DNA from 3 places in the Roseateles sp. GW821-FHT03B02 genome. Region 3 is predicted to be linked to each of the others. Evidence: predicted binding sites of a transcription regulator. Region 3 holds the regulator's gene; each other region holds the start of a gene.
What was found. The regulator sigma-54, encoded in region 3, starts transcription at its own class of promoters, with help from an activator protein. The targets are predictions, from matches to a motif close to TGGCANGNAANCTGCTTT.
Positions count from the first base shown of each region.

Region 1: a site for sigma-54 is predicted at 3,416-3,433, ahead of AC07VX_RS07140 (PEP-CTERM sorting domain-containing protein). Genes of this name have one in related genera too.
Region 2: a site for sigma-54 is predicted at 1,763-1,780, ahead of AC07VX_RS23695 (pilin). Genes of this name have one in related genera too.

Region 1 covers NZ_JBWKUV010000002.1:187,365-193,137, reverse strand. Annotated here, with positions in the region: gene AC07VX_RS07150 (retropepsin-like aspartic protease family protein) at 1-450, shown strand, start outside; gene prsT (XrtA/PEP-CTERM system TPR-repeat protein PrsT) at 506-3,313, shown strand; gene AC07VX_RS07140 (PEP-CTERM sorting domain-containing protein) at 3,484-4,407, shown strand; gene AC07VX_RS07135 (acyl-CoA dehydrogenase family protein) at 4,558-5,757, shown strand; gene AC07VX_RS07130 (acyl-CoA dehydrogenase family protein) at 5,772-5,773, shown strand, end outside.
Region 2 covers NZ_JBWKUV010000010.1:189,598-195,370, reverse strand. Annotated here, with positions in the region: gene AC07VX_RS23700 (hypothetical protein) at 1-1,149, opposite strand, end outside; gene AC07VX_RS23695 (pilin) at 1,261-1,716, opposite strand; gene AC07VX_RS23690 (pilin) at 1,864-2,319, opposite strand; gene AC07VX_RS23685 (MBL fold metallo-hydrolase) at 2,558-3,343, opposite strand; gene AC07VX_RS23680 (FHA domain-containing protein) at 3,619-4,272, opposite strand; gene AC07VX_RS23675 (Stp1/IreP family PP2C-type Ser/Thr phosphatase) at 4,310-5,119, opposite strand; gene AC07VX_RS23670 (serine/threonine-protein kinase) at 5,116-5,773, opposite strand, start outside.
Region 3 covers NZ_JBWKUV010000001.1:1,018,256-1,024,028, reverse strand. Annotated here, with positions in the region: gene AC07VX_RS04545 (alpha/beta fold hydrolase) at 1-94, opposite strand, end outside; gene AC07VX_RS04540 (AraC family transcriptional regulator) at 205-1,038, shown strand; gene AC07VX_RS04535 (RNA polymerase factor sigma-54) at 1,045-2,544, opposite strand; gene lptB (LPS export ABC transporter ATP-binding protein) at 2,559-3,335, opposite strand; gene lptA (lipopolysaccharide transport periplasmic protein LptA) at 3,335-3,955, opposite strand; gene AC07VX_RS04520 (thiol:disulfide interchange protein DsbA/DsbL) at 4,041-4,697, opposite strand; gene AC07VX_RS04515 (thiol:disulfide interchange protein DsbA/DsbL) at 4,694-5,356, opposite strand; gene AC07VX_RS04510 (SPOR domain-containing protein) at 5,388-5,773, opposite strand, start outside.

The DNA.
Region 1 (5,773 bases), on a different contig from region 3:
ATCGTCGAGTTCGGCGGCAGGCGCCAGACCCTGGCCCTCGGTGCCGCGCCGGGGCGCGTCGTCGCCCCCGCCGGCGCACCGCCGCGCCAGATCATCCTGCCCATGGGCGCTGGCGGCCATTACACGACCATCGGCATGATCAACGGCCAGGTCACGAGCTTTCTTGTCGACACCGGCGCCACCAGCGTTTCCATCAGCCAGATAGAAGCCGAGAAGCTGGGGCTGCGCTACATGTACGGCAAGCGCATCGTCACGCAGACGGCCAACGGCATCGTGCCGGCCTACCAGTTCCAGCTCGCCAGCGTGCGCATCGGCGATGTCGAAGTGCGCGATGTCGATGCCATCGTCATCCCCGGTCTGATGAGCCATGTGCTTCTGGGCAACAGCTTCCTCAACCGCTTCCAGATGCGGCGCGAGAGCGACGTCATGACTTTGGAGCTGCGCTACTGAAAGCACCAGACAGCTTCTGCAAGAATCCGGCGCCCACCCCAGCCGGCCCGCCTCGATGACCCGTCAATCCGCCTCGCTTCACGGCCTGCTCGCCGCCCTGCTGATCGCCGGCGCCCCCGTCGCCATGGCCCAGGATGCGGCCAAAGCCTCCCGCTTTTACGAAGACGCTTTGCAGCGCTACGAGAAGCGCGACATCCCCGGGGCCATCATCCAGCTCAAGAACGCGCTGCAGGCCGACAAGCGCCAGTTGCCCGTGCACGTGCTGCTGGGCAAGGCGCTGCTGGCCAATAGCGAACCGGCGGCAGCCGAGGTCGAGCTGGGCGAAGCTATCCGCCTGGGCGTCAATCGCGCCGAGGTCGTCGTCGCCCTGGCGATGGCGATGAACGCACAGGGCAAGCAGCCACAGATGCTGGACGACCCGCGCCTGCAGACCGCCGGCCTGCCGCCCGGCATCCAGCAGCAGTTGCTGCTGGAGCGGGCCGCCGCGCAGTCCGACCTGGGCGACAGCAAGGGCGCACTGGCCACCGTGCTGGGTGCGCGTGCACTGAACAGCAACGAGGTCAACAGCTGGATCGCCGAAGTGCCGCTGCGCGTGCGCAATCGACAGTTCACGGAGGCGCATGCCGCGGCCGACCAGGCCCTCAAGCTCGCGCCGGACAGCGCCGAGGCGCTCTACCAGAAGGCTGCCGTTCACCACGCCTCAGGCCAGATTACACAGGCACTGGCCGGCTACGAGCACGCCATCAAGGCCGAACCCAAGCACGCCGAAGCGCATCTGGCGCGGGCCGGTCTGCTGCTCGACCTGAACCGTGACGCGGATGCGCTGGCCGAGATCAATGAACTGCAGTCCATCAAGCCCAATGATCCGCGCGGCACCTACCTGCGGGCCGTGCTGGCCGATCGCGCCAACGACCGGCCGACTTCGCGGGCAGCGCTGAAGCGGATCACCGACCTGCTCGACCCCGTTCCCATCGAATACATCCGCTACCGCACCCAGTTGCTGATGCTCAACGGCCTGGCGCACTACAGCCTCGATGAGATGGAGAAGGCCAAGCCCTTCCTGGAGCTGGCCTCACGCCAGCAGCCGGGCAGCCCCCTGATCAAGCTGCTTGCCCAGGCGGCACTGAGCGAGCCCAACGCCAACCGCGCCGTCGAATTGCTCGAGCCCTATGTAAAAGCCCGGCCGGGTGATGGCCAGGCCCTGCTGATGCTCGCCTCGGCCCACATGGCCCAGGGCCGGCATGCCCGCGCCGTTGCGCTGATGCAGGAAGCCATCAAGGCCAAGGACTCCCCGGAATACCGGACCGCGCTGGGCCTGTCGCTGCTCCATAGCGGCAAGTCTGCACCGGCGGCCGACGAACTGGCCAAGGCCTACAAAGCGGATCCCAAGCAGACCTATGCCGGGCTGGCGCTGATCACGCTGCATCTGCGCGAAGGCGCGGCGCCCAAGGCCCTGGCCGTTGCCGACAACCTGGCGCGCGCGAATCCGAACAATGCCACCGTCCTCATGGTGCAGGCCTACGCCAAGTCCCAGGCGGGCGACTACCCGGGCGCCCGCGCCGGCTACGAGAAGGCGCTGAAGCTCGATCCCAAGCTGACGGAGGCCCGCCTCGGCCTGGCGCGCATCGACACCGTGACGGGCAATTTCGACGCCGCCAACAAGCGGCTGCGCGAAGTTCTGAAGGGTGATGAGCGCAACAACAGCGTGCTGTTCGAACTCGCGCTGCTGCACGAGCGCTGGGGCAAGGACGACGAGGCCCAGAAATGGCTGGAAAGTGCCGCCGACGCGAGCGGTGCGCGCGAGACGCGTGCCAACTTCGCGCTTGTTGCCTGGCATCTGCGCAAGGGCCAGCCAGCACGCGCCGTCGATGCGGCCAAGGTCTTGCTGGCCAAGCTGCCCGAGGACGTGGAGGCACTGCAGGCCTATGCCGGCGCCCAGGCCGCCAACGGCGACACGCCCGGCGCCAAGACCACGCTGACCAATGCCGCCCGCCGAGCCGCCTTCGATGCCTCTCGCCTGCTGGAGGTCGCCCGCCAGCAGATCGGCATCAAGGACTACAGCGGTGCCGCCTACAGCCTGGACAAGGCGCTCAGCGGCAATCCCGACTTCATGCCCGCCATGGCCATGCTATCCAGCATCGAGCTGACCCAGGGTGACGCGACAAAGGCCGAGCAGCGCGCCAGGCAGGTCATCCAGGCCGCGCCCAAGGCGGCCATCGGCTACAACCTGCTGGCCGAAGTGGCGACCCACCGCGGCCAGGCCATGGCGGCCATCGACGCGCTGCGCAAGGCGCACGACATCGAGAAGTCGCAGGCCAGCCTGACACGGCTGATGCGCGCCGTCGGCAACCAGAGCGGCCCCAAGGCCGCCATCGAACTCGGCGATGCCTGGCTCAAGCGCAACCCCAGCGACCTGGCCGTGCGCAACGCCGTCGCCGAACAGAACCTGCGCACCCGCGATTTCGCGTCGGCCCGCAAGCAATACGAAGCGATCCTGAAACTCCGGCCCAATCACGCCGAGACGTTGAACAACCTGGCCAACATCCTGATGGAAACCAGGGACCCCGGTGCGGTGGCCATGGCCGAACGCGCCTACAAGGTCGACACCCGCAACCCGAAACTCATGGACACCGCCGGCTGGGCCAACCACCTGGCCGGCAACGGCGAGCGCGCCCTGCAGTTGCTGCGCGAAGCGCGGCTGCGTGCGCCCGACGTGCCAGAGATCCGCTACCACCTGGCCGCCGTCCTCGCGAAAGCCGGGCGCAAGGCAGAGGCGCGCGAGGAATTGAACGCCGCGCTAAGGACGAATGTGGGTTTTGCCTCGGCCGACGAAGCGAAGAAATTGCTGACCACCCTCAACTGAGGGGCCCAAACCCCTGGCGCCGTTGTCGGTTGTCCTTACAATTTTTATCAGAGCCAAGGAGCTAGATCCGCAAGCCGTTGAGCGGCAACGAGATTTTTGTGCTGGCATTGAATTTGCTGACATATCAATTGAAATTTGACCGCCGTCTGGCGACAACCAAGGAAAACTAAATGAAAGTCCGCGCCATCCGCATGACCGCCCTGACCGCGCTCATCGCTGGTCTCGCCTGGAGCGGCACCGCGCAAGCCTACTGGGCCCTGGACACCGCCGCGGCAGGCACTACCACGACCACCAGCACGGCCACCAAGTACGGCGACAGCGGCAACGCCGCCTACACCGTTCAAATGTCTGGCTTTTACGTTGCCAACACTCTGAACGCGTCCAACAAGCTGTCTGGCAGTTGGGCTGCCAGCACGCTGTATGACTACGGCGGCGGCGGGCAGGGCATGACAACGGGCACCGACAGTGGGTCGCCGTATCACGCCCTCGACAACAACCTCAACACGGAAGGCGTGCTGCTGAGTTTCAGCGCGTCTACGGTCCTTAGCAGCATCGGCCTGGGTTTCGTCGACAGCACGGCCACCTCCCCCGAGCTGGCATGCAAGAACAACACGACCGGCGCCATGACGTACGGTACGAGTTGCGGCGGCGGCACCACCTCGCTCGGCAAAACTGTTGACGTTTCCGTGTTTCGCTGGACTGGTGCCAGCGCCCCGACCTTGTCCGGCACGGTAGCCGGCACGATGACCGGGTGGGAGTTGGTGGGCAACTATGGTGACTTTATCCAGGACACCAGCAACCCCTACAACTCGGTGAACAAGGACGGCAAGACCTCTACCTGGTGGTTGATCACGGCCTACAACTCAGGATTTACTCAGAGTACCGGCGTCGACAACCGCGGCTCACTGACTGTCGGCGACGACTACTTCAAGCTTTATGCCGCAGCAGGCGCCAAGTGCACCGGCTCCATCTCCAGCAGTGGCGTCTGCAGTGGCACGACGGTCACGGTTCCGGAGCCTGCCACGCTCGCGCTGACCAGCGTCGCCCTGCTCGGCGTCGCCGGCCTGCGCCGTCGCCAAGCCAAGGCGGCCTGAACCGGTTTCCGGCCGAGTTGAAAAGGCGCTCTTAGGAGCGCCTTTTTGTTTTTCAGGCCCAGCTCGCGGCCCTGTCCCTGGCCGGACAGCCAGGATGCGAACGACCGTGCTAAAAAGACCGGCATTCCCATCACGACAACGCAGCGAGACATGGACCTCAACTTCACCGATGCGGAGCTGGCCTTTCGCGCCGAGGTGCGCGACTGGGTGCGCGCCAATCTGCCGGCCGAGATCGCCCACAAGGTGCGCAACGCGCTGCGCCTGAACAAGGACGATCTCCAGCGCTGGGCCAAGATCCTCGGGGCCAAGGGCTGGCATGGCTGGGCCTGGCCCAAGCAGTTCGGCGGCCCGGGCTGGAACGCCGTGCAGCGCCATCTGTTCGAGGAGGAATGCGCCCTTGCCTGCGCGCCGCGCATCGTGCCCTTCGGTCCGGTGATGGTTGCGCCGGTCATCATGGCCTTCGGCTCGCCGGAGCAGCAGCAGCGCTTCCTGCCGGGCATCATGAGCGGCGAGGTCTGGTGGAGCCAGGGCTACAGCGAACCCGGCTCGGGCTCCGACCTGGCCTCGCTGAAATGCCGCGCCGAGCGCAAAGACGACAAATACATCGTCAACGGCCAGAAGACCTGGACGACCCTGGGCCAGTACGGCGACTGGATCTTCTGCCTGGTGCGCACGTCCAGCGAAGGCAAGCCGCAGACCGGCATCTCGTTCCTGCTGATCGACATGAAGTCGCCCGGCGTGAGCGTCAAGCCCATCATCATGCTGGACGGCGAGCATGAGGTGAACGAAGTCTGGTTCGACAACGTGGAGGTGCCGGCCGAGAACCTGATCGGCGAGGAGAACAAGGGCTGGACTTATGCCAAGCACCTGCTCTCCCACGAGCGCACCAACATCGCCGATGTGAACCGTGCCAAGCGCGAGCTGGAGCGCCTGAAGCGCATCGCCAAGGCCGAAGGCCTGATGGACGACGCGCGCTTTCGCGACCAGATCGCGCTGTGCGAGGTTGATGTCGTGGCGTTGGAGATGATGGTGCTGCGCGTGCTGTCCGGCGAGCGCACCGGCAAGCAGCCGCTGGACGTCGCCGGCCTGCTGAAGATCCGCGGCAGCGAGCTGCAGCAGCGCTACACCGAGCTGATGATGCTGGCCGGCGGCCCGCTGGCCCTGCCGCATGTGCACGAGGCCATGGAGGGCGGCTGGCAGGGTGATCAGTGGCTGGGTGGCGCGTGGATTGGCGGTGCCTCGCACGCCATCCCGCTGACCGGCAACTACCTGAACGTCCGCAAGACGACGATTTACGGCGGTTCCAACGAAGTGCAGCGCAACATCGTCGCGCAGACGGTGCTCGGCTAAGGGAGGCAAGACAAAT
Region 2 (5,773 bases), on a different contig from region 3:
GTGGAGCACGGCTCGCGACACCGTCACGCCGCGCCACGCCAGGGTCGCGCTGAGCAGCCCGCCCAGCAACAGCGGGCCGCCGTAGCCGGGGCTGGACTGGGCGTCCAGCAGCGCCAGCACGATGAAGGCCGCCGTCAGACGCCACATCCCCTGGCGCTGCCAGAACTTCCACAGCACGAAGGGGGCCAGCGCGACGGCCAGCAGATGGGTCAGCCACAGCACTCGCCAGGGCTGTATCTGCGTGACCAGCACGCTGTGCAGCAGCACCGTGCCGACGCAGCTCAGCATGAGCAGCAGGGCGGTGCTCGCCAGCACGGCCGCGACGAAGCGCCGGCGCCGCTCGCCCGGTGCGAACAAGGCCATCGCGCAGGCCAGCACGCCGGCGTCGGCCAGCACGCTCCACCAGTCGCGCAAGTCCCAGTTGGTCAGCAGGACCTGGCGGTTGACGCCCGCGACGAGCGACCACCAGGACGGGTCGTAGAACTGCAGCAGCCGGTCCATCGGCGGCACGCCCCAGGCCGCCGGCAGCAGCAGCGCGGGCAGCAGCGCCAGGGCCCACAACCAGCGTCTGTTCTCGCCGACGGCGAGCATCCAGGTCATGGCGATCGCGGGCAGGGTCATCAGCGGGTGCAGGGCCAGGGCCAGGATCTGCAGGGCCAGGGCCAGCCCCAGGCGGCCCTGCACGCCGACCATCAGGCTGACGAGCACGAGGGGCTCGGCCAGGCTGCGCGCGGTGAGGAAGGGCTCGGTGTAACTGAAGATGCGCATGCCGCCGTACAGCGGCGACAGCACGGCCACGGCCAGCAGGCCCCAGGGCGCCCAGGTCCGCAGACCGAGGCTGCGCAGCAGGGCGAGCACGGCAAGCGCCGTGCCGGCCAGCCCGAGCAGGAGCAGGGCCTGGTGGGTCGCGTTCAGCCCCCACAGTTCGTAGAGCGGGGCGATGAGGACGGAGTACAGCGAGAAGGCGTCCTGGGAGCCGCCGCTGAAGAAGGGGTCGGCCCGCAGGACCGGCACGCGGCCGCGCACGAGGGCCTGGCCGCTGTAGAGGATGCCGTCGTGCTGCAGGCCTTCATAGCCGCGGGCGAGCAGGTACAGGGCCGAGCCGACCAGACCGACCACCAGCGCAGGTGGTCTCGGGATTCGTTGCATTGCGGGGGAGGACAAGGGAACGAATTCTGCGTGACGGCGGCCCTCTGTCGCGTGCCGACGGCCAAGAAAAACAGGGGCCGAAGCCCCTGTTTTGCGGTCAGCGCTTGCAGATCAAGAGTAGGAGTTCTTCTCGATGGCCTGCTTCAGCACCGGCGCGGTGACGCTGGTGGAGATCGTCCAGTTGACGGCGGAGTTGCCGAGCGTGGGCGTGAAGGTGACCGTCTGGCCGCCCAGGTCGTTACCGACCTTGGAAGCAGCGGCGAAGGTCAGCGTGATGATGCCGGTGCTGGTGATGGTGGCGGAGGCGACTTCGTTGGTCGGGGTGAAGGTGGCGGCGCTCAGGATGCCGGCCTGGTTGCAGTTGGTCAGCGCGCCTTCTTCCTGGCCGCACAGGGCCACGGCGTTCTTGAAGGAGTCGATGGCAACGATGGCGTTGCCGACCTTGGCCTTGGCGGTGTAGTCCTTGTACTGCGGGATCGCGACCGCAGCCAGGATGCCGATGATGGCCACGACGATCATCAGTTCGATCAGGGTGAAGCCTTGTTGGGCGCGTGCTTTGAGATTCATATCAGGACTCCAGCAAGAGTGAATGGAAGTGAAGACGAACTTGGTGGATGCAGGTGCCGTGCCAGCTTTTTGCGCTCAGTTGGCCCGTACGCACCACAGCCTAAAAAAACAGGGGCCAGGGCCCCTGTCCATCGGGCGGTCAGCCGATCAGGAGTACGAGTTCTTCTCGATGGCCTGCTTCAGCACCGGGGCGGTGACGTTGGTCACAATCGTCCAGTTGACGGCGGAGTTGCCGAGCGTGGGCGTGAAGGTGATCGTCTTGCCACCCAGGTCGTTACCGACCTTGGAAGCGGCGGCGAAGGTCAGCGTGATGACGCCGGAGCCGGTGATGGTGGCGGAGGCGACTTCGTTGGTCGGGGTGAAGGTGGCGGCGCTCAGGATGCCGGCCTGGTTGCAGTTGGTCAGCGCGCCTTCTTCCTGGCCGCACAGGGCCACGGCGTTCTTGAAGGAGTCGATGGCGACGATGGCGTTGCCGGCCTTGGCCTTGGCGGTGTAGTCCTTGTACTGCGGGATCGCGACCGCAGCCAGGATGCCGATGATGGCCACGACGATCATCAGTTCGATCAGGGTGAAGCCTTGTTGGGCGCGTGCTTTCAGGTTCATGTCATTGCTCCGGCGAAAGTGAGTGGGAGGAGGGCTCACCCCCTGAATGCAGGGGGCGTGCCAGCCCTCCGAGCACGGTCGGCCCGTGCAAAAGCACACGAATCGGGATTCCAGATGGCGTCGGCTGACAAAAAACGTCACTTTGGGCTGACAGGTTCTGTCATGACGGCTCGTCGGGCCGAGAAACGTCAGGCGTAAAAAAGGCGCCTCGAAGGCGCCGGCGACGGGGTGGGCGGACTCAGAGCCGCATCTCCTGCCCCGCCTGCAGCGCGCTGATGCGATGCGGGCTGTTCAGGGCCTGCACGCCCTGCATGACGGCCTCGACCTCGCCCGGCTTGATGTGGGTGATGCGCACATCGACGCTGCCGGCCAGCTGGGTCAGTTCATGGCCCAGCTCACTTGGGCAGAGGTGCTGGCTGACATGTGCGACCTCGGCCTCGTCGTCGCTGAAGGCGGTCTCGATGACGAGGTGGGACAGGCGCAGGTCGGCCAGCCGGCGCCACAGGGCCGGGTTGGGGCCGGTGTCGCCGGTGAAGACCCAGTGGGCATGGCCGCCGGCAGGGCCGGCGTCCACGGCGAAGCCGACGGCAGGGACGGTGTGCACCGCCGGCAGCACCTCGATGGCGCGGCCGCCGAGGTTCAGGCGCTCGCCGATCTGGAAGGCATGCAGGGACAGCACCGGGGCCTTGGCCGTCGGCAGCGCGGTGAAGTCGGGCCAGATCACGCCGTTGAAGACATGCTGGCGCAGCGCCTGCAGCGTCTCGGGCAGCGCATGGACCTGGATGGGGGGGCGGCCGGCCGCGACGCGCAGGCGCAGCACGGCGTCGGCCAGCAGCGGGATGCCCAGCACGTGGTCCAGGTGGGAGTGGCTGAGCAGGATGTGGTCGATGGCCGCCAGGGCATCCAGCGGCAGGTCGCCCACGCCGGTGCCGGCGTCGATGAGGACATCGTCGTCGAGCAGGAAGGCGGTGGTCTTGTAGCCGGCGGCAATGGCGCCGGAGCAGCCCAGGACGCGGATGTTCATGCGGTGCGTGGCTCGGATTGAGGTGCCGCGCGTCGGGCGAGGCAGAGCCAAGAATGTACGCAGCCCCCGGCGCCGTATGACGGTCGGATTACCGACTTGGGGGCATCCGCTCCGTGAGGATGTCACAGCAGCCGCTAAGCCGGCTGCTCCCTCCGGCAACTCCCGCCGATCCAGCTCTGCCGGGCGGCCGGCATAGCCCCTTGAGAGGGCTGGAGCCGGACATCAGGAGCGCTGAGGACTCCCTGTTCCTGCCGAATGCCGCAGGGGGAGGTTCGTTACCCCTGGATGAACTGCATCTGCGTGCCGGCCAGCTCGATCAGGTCGCCGGTGCGCAATGCAATCGATTCGCCCGTCAGCGGGATGCCGTTGACGCTGGGGCGCTGGGCGCCCTCGACATGGGCGAAGACGTAGCCGGTGGGGCGCTTGGTGATGGAGGCGACCTGCACGCCGGGCTTGCCCAGCGTCGTGACGACCTTGGTCAGCGCCACCTCGCGGCCGGCGGCTGCGCCGGTCAGTACCTTGATGGAGGCCGGGCCGATGACGGTGCCGTTGCCCAGCGAGCCGAAGGACGAGGTGAGGCCCAGGTTGGGCGGTGCGCCGGCCCCGGGCTTGAGGATCATCGTCTTCTCGTAGTCGCCACCGTCGTTCAGCAGGAACTTGATCTTGTACTTGCCGATCTCGACGGTGTCGTTGTCGGCCAGCAACTGCTTCTTGATCGCCTTGCCGTTGATGTAGGTGCCGTTGGTGGAGTTGAGGTCTTCGATGAAGACGTCGGCGCCGACCATCTGCAGCACGGCGTGTTCGCCCGACACCGCGAGGTTGTCGATGACGATGTCGTTGTACGGACGCCGACCGAGCGTGGTCTTGTCCTTGGTGATCTGGACTTCCTTGATCACCACGCCGTCGAGCGACACCACCAGTTTGCCCATGTATGACCTCAAGTTCTGTTGTGCTTGCCGCGACTCTTCAGGCAACGGAGTCCTTGCCGCCACGTCGACCGAAAGGCCACCAGCCTCGTCCTTCAGTACGTTGGCGGCCCTCGGCGCGGGCCAGGATGAGCGCGATGTTATCGCGCCCGCCGGCGTCATTGGCCGCGTTGACCAGCGCACGTGCAGCTTCGGGCAAGGCCGGATTGCCGTTGAGCAGGTTGGCGAGGCTGTCGTCGTCGAGCATGTCGGACAGGCCGTCGGAGCACAGCAGATAGGTGTCGCCGGGTTGGACTTCGTGCAGATGCAGCTCCATCAGCACCGTGTCTTCGACGCCGACGGCGCGCGTGACGAGGTTCTTGTTGCTGGAGAAGGCCGCCTCTTCGACGGTCAGCAGGCCGGCGTCGATCTGTTCCTGCAGCAGGGAATGGTCGCGCGTGACCTGCATCAGGCGCCCGCCGCGCAGGCGGTAGGCCCGCGAGTCGCCGACATGGCCCAGCAGCAGGCCTTCGGGGCGGAAGACGCCCAGCACCAGCGTCGTGCCCATGCCGGCGTAGCGTGGGTTGGTGTTGGCGGCGTTGAATATCGCGCGATTGGCGTTGTCCACGCAGATGTCCATGGCGCGCTTGACTTCGCCGGCGCGGGCTTCACGGCCGGCGTCCTTCAGCCAGCGGCCGAGTTCGGTGGCGACGAAGCTGGTCAGCATCTGGCTGGCCACCTCACCGGCGTTGTAGCCCCCCATGCCGTCGGCCAGCACGGCCAGGCCGGCAGCCTCGTCGAGGGCGACCGAGTCCTCGTTGTTGTCGCGCGCACGACCCACGTCGGTGGCGCTGAAGAACTCCAGGGTCATGAGGCTTGAGAGGGATCGGACGGCTCGGCGCCGGGGGCATGGGAGCGGCGATTCTGCCCTGCTTCCTCGGGCGTCAAGCGCAGTGTTTGTGCGAAGGCGGCATCCTCCGGGGACTTGACGGCCTCGGGCAAGGCCGGCTCGGCCTGCAGGGCCATGACGAGGACGGCTTCGAGGTCGCGCGCCATCTGCTCGCCGGAGGCGTAGCGCAGCTCAGGGCGCTTTTCGAGGGCGACGGCCAGCACCAGGGCCAGCGATTCCGGCAGGCCCGGGCGGTGGGTGCGCACGTCGGCGGCGGGCTCGGTGGCGATCTGCTGCATCAGCCGGGCCATGGAGTCGCTCTGGTGCGGCAAGGTGCCGGTCAGCAGCTGGTAGAGCAGCACGCCGAGGGAATAGAGGTCGCTGCGGCCGTCCACCGTCAGTCCGGCAAGCTGCTCGGGCGACATGAAGGATGGCGTGCCGAGAACCAGCCCGGTGCGCGTGCGGCTGCCGTCGCCGACGCGGGCGATGCCGAAATCCATCAGCTTGAGGCTGCCGTTGACGCGGTCCAGCATGACGTTGGCGGGCTTGATGTCGCGGTGGATAACGCCCTGGCTGTGGGCATAGTGCAGCGCCCGTGCCAGACGGGCCCCGATTTGCACCACCTCGCGCGCCGGC
Region 3 (5,773 bases):
CGACGGCGGCCGGGGCGGCCGAGGCCGTGGTCTGGACGGCCATGCCCCCGAGGGCGATGGCTGCGGCGAGGGCGATGCGGGCGAGAGCGTTCATGTTGGAACTCCTGGGGTGACGGGGCTGTCTTGCGACAGGACGAACTGTGCCGGCCTGCCCCGTACCTGATATGCCGTAAAGTACGTTTAACTTTGCAATCCGTACTGATCGTGGCCGATCGACTTGCCGCTCTCTTTGCTCACTTCGCCGTGCGGGCCGAAACCTTCCAGGTTGGCCCGCTGTGCGGTGTCAACAGTCTGGAGCCCCAGGCGGGGCGTGGTCAGCTGCATCTGATCCGCGAGGGTGGCGTCGAGGTCCACCATGGCAGCGCCGAGCCGCTGCGCATCGCGGAGCCCAGCCTGCTGCTCTACCCGCGTCCGCTGTCGCACCGCTTCGTGACGGACCCGAGCTGCGGCGCGCAGTTCCTGTGCGCCCACATGGCGTTCGAGGGCGGCGCCAGCCATCCCATCGCGGCGGCGCTGCCGGCCTGGATCTGCCTGCCCCTGTCCACGGTGCCCAGCTGCGGGCCGGTGCTGGCCCAGCTGTTCGCCGAGGCCGAGGCCACCCACTGCGGGCGCCAGCTGATGCTGAACCGGCTGTTCGAGGTGCTGATGATCTGGGTCATCCGCGAGCTGATGGCCCAGGGGCGGGTCGAATCGGGCATGCTGGCCGGGCTGTCCCATCCCAAGCTGCGCGGCGCGCTTGTGGCGATGCACGATGCGCCTCGGCGTGACTGGCCGCTGGAGGAACTGGCGGCGGCGGCAGGCATGTCGCGCACGGTGTTCGCCAACAGCTTTCGCGACGTGGTGGGCTGCACGCCCGGCGTCTACCTGCAGCGCTGGCGCATCGGCCTGGCGCAGAAGGCGCTGCGCGAGGGGCGGGCGCTCAAGCACATCGCCGCGGAGGTGGGCTATGGCGGCGAGGCTGCGCTGTCGCGCGCCTTCCGTGCGCACACGGGGCTGTCGCCGCGGGAATGGCGCAAGGCGGAGGTGGTCCTGGCTTGAGGCGCCCTACAGCGCCTTGCGCAGATTCGCCGGCGCGATCTTCATCGCCTCGCGGTACTTGGCCACCGTGCGCCGCGCGCACTGGATGCCTTGCTCTTCCAGCATGGCCGCAAGCGCGCTGTCGGACAACGGCTTCTTGATGTCCTCGGCCGCGACGAACTGCTTGATGAGCGCACGCACCGCCGTGCTGGAGGCCTCGCCGCCGGCCTCGGTGCTCAGCCCCGAGCCGAAGAAATACTTCAGCTCGAAGGTGCCCCAGCTCGTGGCCATGTACTTGGCCGTCGTCACGCGCGAGATGGTGGATTCGTGCAGACCCAGCTCGTCGGCGATCTCGCGCAGCACCAGCGGCTTCATGGCCAGCTCGCCATGCGTGAAGAAGCCGCGCTGGCGCTCCACGATGGCCTGGCTGACGCGCAGGATGGTGTCAAAGCGCTGCTGGATGTTCTTGATGAACCAGCGTGCCTCCTGCAGCTGGCCGCCCAGCGGCGAGTTGCTGATGCCGCCGCGCGTGGCGCGCAGCGCGTTGGCGTAGAGCTCGTTGATGCGCAGCTTGGGTGCCACCTCGGGGTTGAGCATGACGCGGAACTCGCGGCCCACCTTGCGCACGATGACGTCGGGCACGATGGCCGCCGCCGCGCCCTGCGCGAAGCGCCGGCCGGGCTTGGGTTCGAGCTGGGTGATCAGCGCCTGCGCCTCGCGCAGCAGCGCCTCGTCGGCGCCGGTCTCGGCCATCAGCCGCCGCATGTCGCGCCGGGCCAGCAGCTCCAGGTGGCGCTTGCAGATCAGCATGGCGATGACCTGGGCCGGACTCTTGGGCTGGGCGCGCAGCTGCAGCGCCAGGCACTCGGACAGGTCGTGCGCACCGATGCCGGCGGGCTCCAGGCTCTGCAGCAGGTGCAGCGCGAAGCGCAGCCGGTCCAGCAATTCCTCGCGCTCCTCGTCGTCCTCGGCGAACGCGGCGGCGATCTCCTCCAGCGTGTCTTCGAGGTAGCCGTCCTCGTTCAGCGACTCGATGAGCACCTGCATGACGGCGCGGTCCTCGGCCGACAGGTGGTGGCCGGCCAGTTGCTGGGCGAGGTGCTCGGCCAGCGTGGCTTCTGCCGACTCCTGGCTCTCGCGCTCGCCGTCGTCCTCGCCGCTGCCGCTGCCGCTGCCGCTGCTGGCGGGCAGCTCACGGATGCCGTCGAAGTCGTCGCGTTCGGTGCCGTTCTCCCAGTCCTCGCGCTCCGTGCCGCCGAAGTCTTCGCCGCTGAGCTCCGGCGCCTCGGCCTCGCCGCCGTCGGTGGCGGTGTCGTTGCTGCCGGCCTCGGCCGGCGCGTTGGCGGCCAGCTCGGGGGTGCTGACGGTGAACTCCTCCTCCGTTTCGAGCAACGGGTTGGTCGCCAGCATCTGCTCGACTTCCTGGTGCAGCTCCAGCGTGGAGAGCTGCAACAGACGGATGGATTGCTGCAGCTGGGGCGTCAGCGCGAGATGCTGACTCAGGCGAACCTGGAGCGTCTGTTTCATCGCGCCGGCTTCCGCTACATCCGGAAGTGTTCGCCGAGATAGACCTTGCGCACGTCCGCGTTGGCCACGATCTCGTCCGGCGTGCCTTCGGCCAGCACGGCGCCCTCGCTGATGATGTAGGCGCGGTCGCAGATGCCCAGCGTCTCGCGGACGTTGTGGTCCGTGATCAGCACGCCGATGCCGCGGCTCTTCAGGAAGCCGATGATGCGCTGGATCTCCAGCACCGCGATGGGGTCGACGCCGGCGAAGGGCTCGTCCAGCAGGATGAAGCGCGGCTGCGTGGCCAGGGCCCGGGCGATCTCCACGCGGCGGCGCTCGCCGCCGGACAGCGCAGGCGCAGGACTGTCGCGCAGGCCCTCGATGGAGAGGTCGTGCAGCAGGCCGTTCAGCAGCTCGTCGATGCGTCCCTTCGAGAGGCTGCGGCCGTCGTCGTCCTGCTGCAGCTCCAGCACGGCGCGGATGTTCTGCTCGACGGTCAGCTTGCGGAAGATGGAGGCTTCCTGCGGCAGATAGCTCAGGCCCAGGCGGGCGCGCGAGTGGATGGGCAGGCGCTGCACCTCGGCGCCGTCGATGCGGATGACGCCGGCGTCCGAGCGCACCAGGCCCACGATCATGTAGAAGCTCGTCGTCTTGCCGGCGCCGTTGGGGCCGAGCAGGCCGACGACTTCGCCGCAGTCCACGCGCACATGCACGTCCTTGACGACGCGGCGCACGCCGTAGCTCTTGGCCAGGCCCTCGGCTTCGAGGCGGCTGCCGCAGGCCGCCGGGGCGCTCACGGAAGCGTCGGCCATCACGAAGGCTTGCCCGGCTGCAGCGTCGTCGACGGCTTCAGCGGCAGGGGCGCGGCGGCCGGCGCGGAGGCCGCCTCATCGCCCGGCTGCACGCGCGGCATCATGACGATGCGGGTGCGGCCGTTGGGGTTGGGCGAGGCGCTGCCGCCCTCCAGCGTGAAGACCTCGGTGCGGCTGTCGTAGACGATGACGGCACCCGTCACTTCCTCGGCCACGGCCGTGCCGCGCAGGCGGCGCACGGTGGCGTTGCCGATGAAGCGCACGGTCTCGCTCTTGGTGTCGTATTCGAGCTGGTCGGCGACCCCGTCGATGGCCTCGCCGGGCACGTCGCGCGCCTGGCGGAAGCTGACCGGCTGGCCGGCCATGCCGCTGGCAAAGGCCTGGTGGTAGCCGTCGCGCGTCTCGCGCACGTCCACCTTCTCGGCGCGCAGCAACAGGCTGCCCTTGGTGATGATGACGTTGCCCACCAGCTCGGTGCGCTGGTTCACGCCGTCCAGCCGGCCCTGCTTCTCGGCCGTGAAGACCATGGGCTTGAGCCGGTCGGCCTTCTCTGCCTGCGCGGCAGGCAGAGCGAGCGCCAGGGCGAGCACGGGGGCGAGCGGGATCAGGTGGCGATGCATGGCGGCACGGAAGTTGCAGGCCATTCTAGGGGCCTGCTGCCGTCATCAGCCTTTCCGGAGCGGCAAGCGTGTCAGGAAAAGCGCGTCAGCCCTTGCCGCCGCGGGCCTGCTTGACAAGAAAGTCCGCCACGGCCAGCGCTTGCTGGCCTTGTGCGGCCTCGCTCTGGCCCGGCGTGCCGGCCATGCCGGGACCGGTGCGCCAGCGTCCGCCCACCACGAGGGCGGGTACCGTGTCCACACCGGCGGCCTCGGCGAGCTTCAGGCCCTGCGCCATCTTGGTCTGCACGCCGAAGGAGCCGAAGGCCTGCCTGAACTTCGTCGTGTCCACGCCCAGCTGGCCGACGAGGGCGACGACGCCGGCCTCGTCATTGGCTTCGACGCCGGCGCGGTGGAAGGCATTGAAGATGCCGCTGTGCACCTGCGGACTCAGCGCGCCCATGGCCTCCAGCGCGTAGAACATGCGCTGGTGCAGCTTGAGCATCAGCTGCTGGCCCACCGGCACGCGGCGAAAGCTCACGTCGGCCGGCAGCCGGTGCACCCAGGCCTCCAGCAGCGGGTCGAAGGCGTTGCAGTGCGGGCACTTGTAGAAGAAGAACTCGACGACGTCGATCTTGCCCGGCGCGCCGGCCAGCGTCTGGCCCAGGCGGGCGTAGTGCCGGCCTTCGACCGGGCCGCCCTGGGCCAGGGCCGCGGTGCCGAAGCCGGCTGCGATCAGCGCCGCCGTGGCGTCGCGGCGGTTCATGCCTTGTTGCGCGCGCGCTGGATCAGGAAGTCGGTGATCTGAAGCGCCTTCGCGCCCAGCTCCAGCTCGGGCAGGCGCTGGCCGGCGCCTGCCTGGCTGGGCGAGGTCAGGAAGCGGCCGGCGATGCCAATGCTGGGCACGCCGTCGATGCGGTAGGCCTCGGACAGCTTCTCGGCCTGCTGGCATTTGGTGACCACGCCGAAGGAGTTGTAGGCCTCCTGGTACTTGACCGGGTCGATGCCCAGCGGGCCGAGGAACTTGGCCTGGCTCTTGGCGTCGTCCAGGGCCTGGCCTTGCTGGTGCATGGCATTGAAGATGGCCTGGCGGGTCGCGGCTTCCTTGCCCAGGGCTTCCAGCGCATAGAACATGCGCTGGTGGATCTTGACGTTGGCACGGAAGGCCACGTGCACCTTGCGGAAGGCCACGTCGGCCGGCAACTGCTTGACCCAGGCCTCGATGGCGGGCTCGAAGGCATAGCAGTGCGGACAGCCGTACCAGAAGAACTCGACGACCTCGATCTTGCCGGGTGTCGTCGGCAGCGCCGGGTTGAGCACCGCGTAGTGGCGGCCCTCGACAGGGCCGCCCTGGGCGAGGGCGTTGCCGGCAGCGCCGGCAAGGGGAGCGGAGGCGAGCAGGGCAGAGAAATCGCGGCGCTTCATGGCGGCAGTCATCCTTCAGACGGTAATGCGGTCAGCGTTGTACACGAACGAGATTGGCCTCGAAGCCGGCACCCTCAATCTTGCGCTGCAGATCCTCGGCGGCTTCGCGGGTGTCGTTGGGGCCCAGGCGCACGCGGAAGACGGTGCGGCCGTTCTGCTCGCGCTCCATGACCTTGGCCGTGAAGCCCTGGATGGCCAGCTTGGCCTTCTGGGCCTCGGCCTCCTCGGGGCGCGTGAAGGCGCCGGCCTGCACGAAGTAGACATAGGCGTCGGCGGCGGCGGCCGGTGTCGGTGCGGACGCAGCCGGCGCCTCGGCCTTGGCGGCCGGCTTGGGCAGGGGCAGGATGGCGGCAGCGCTGGCGCTGGGGGCGGCGTTGCCCGGCGGCGTGCTCTGCGTTTGGGGGGGCGTGGCCGCCG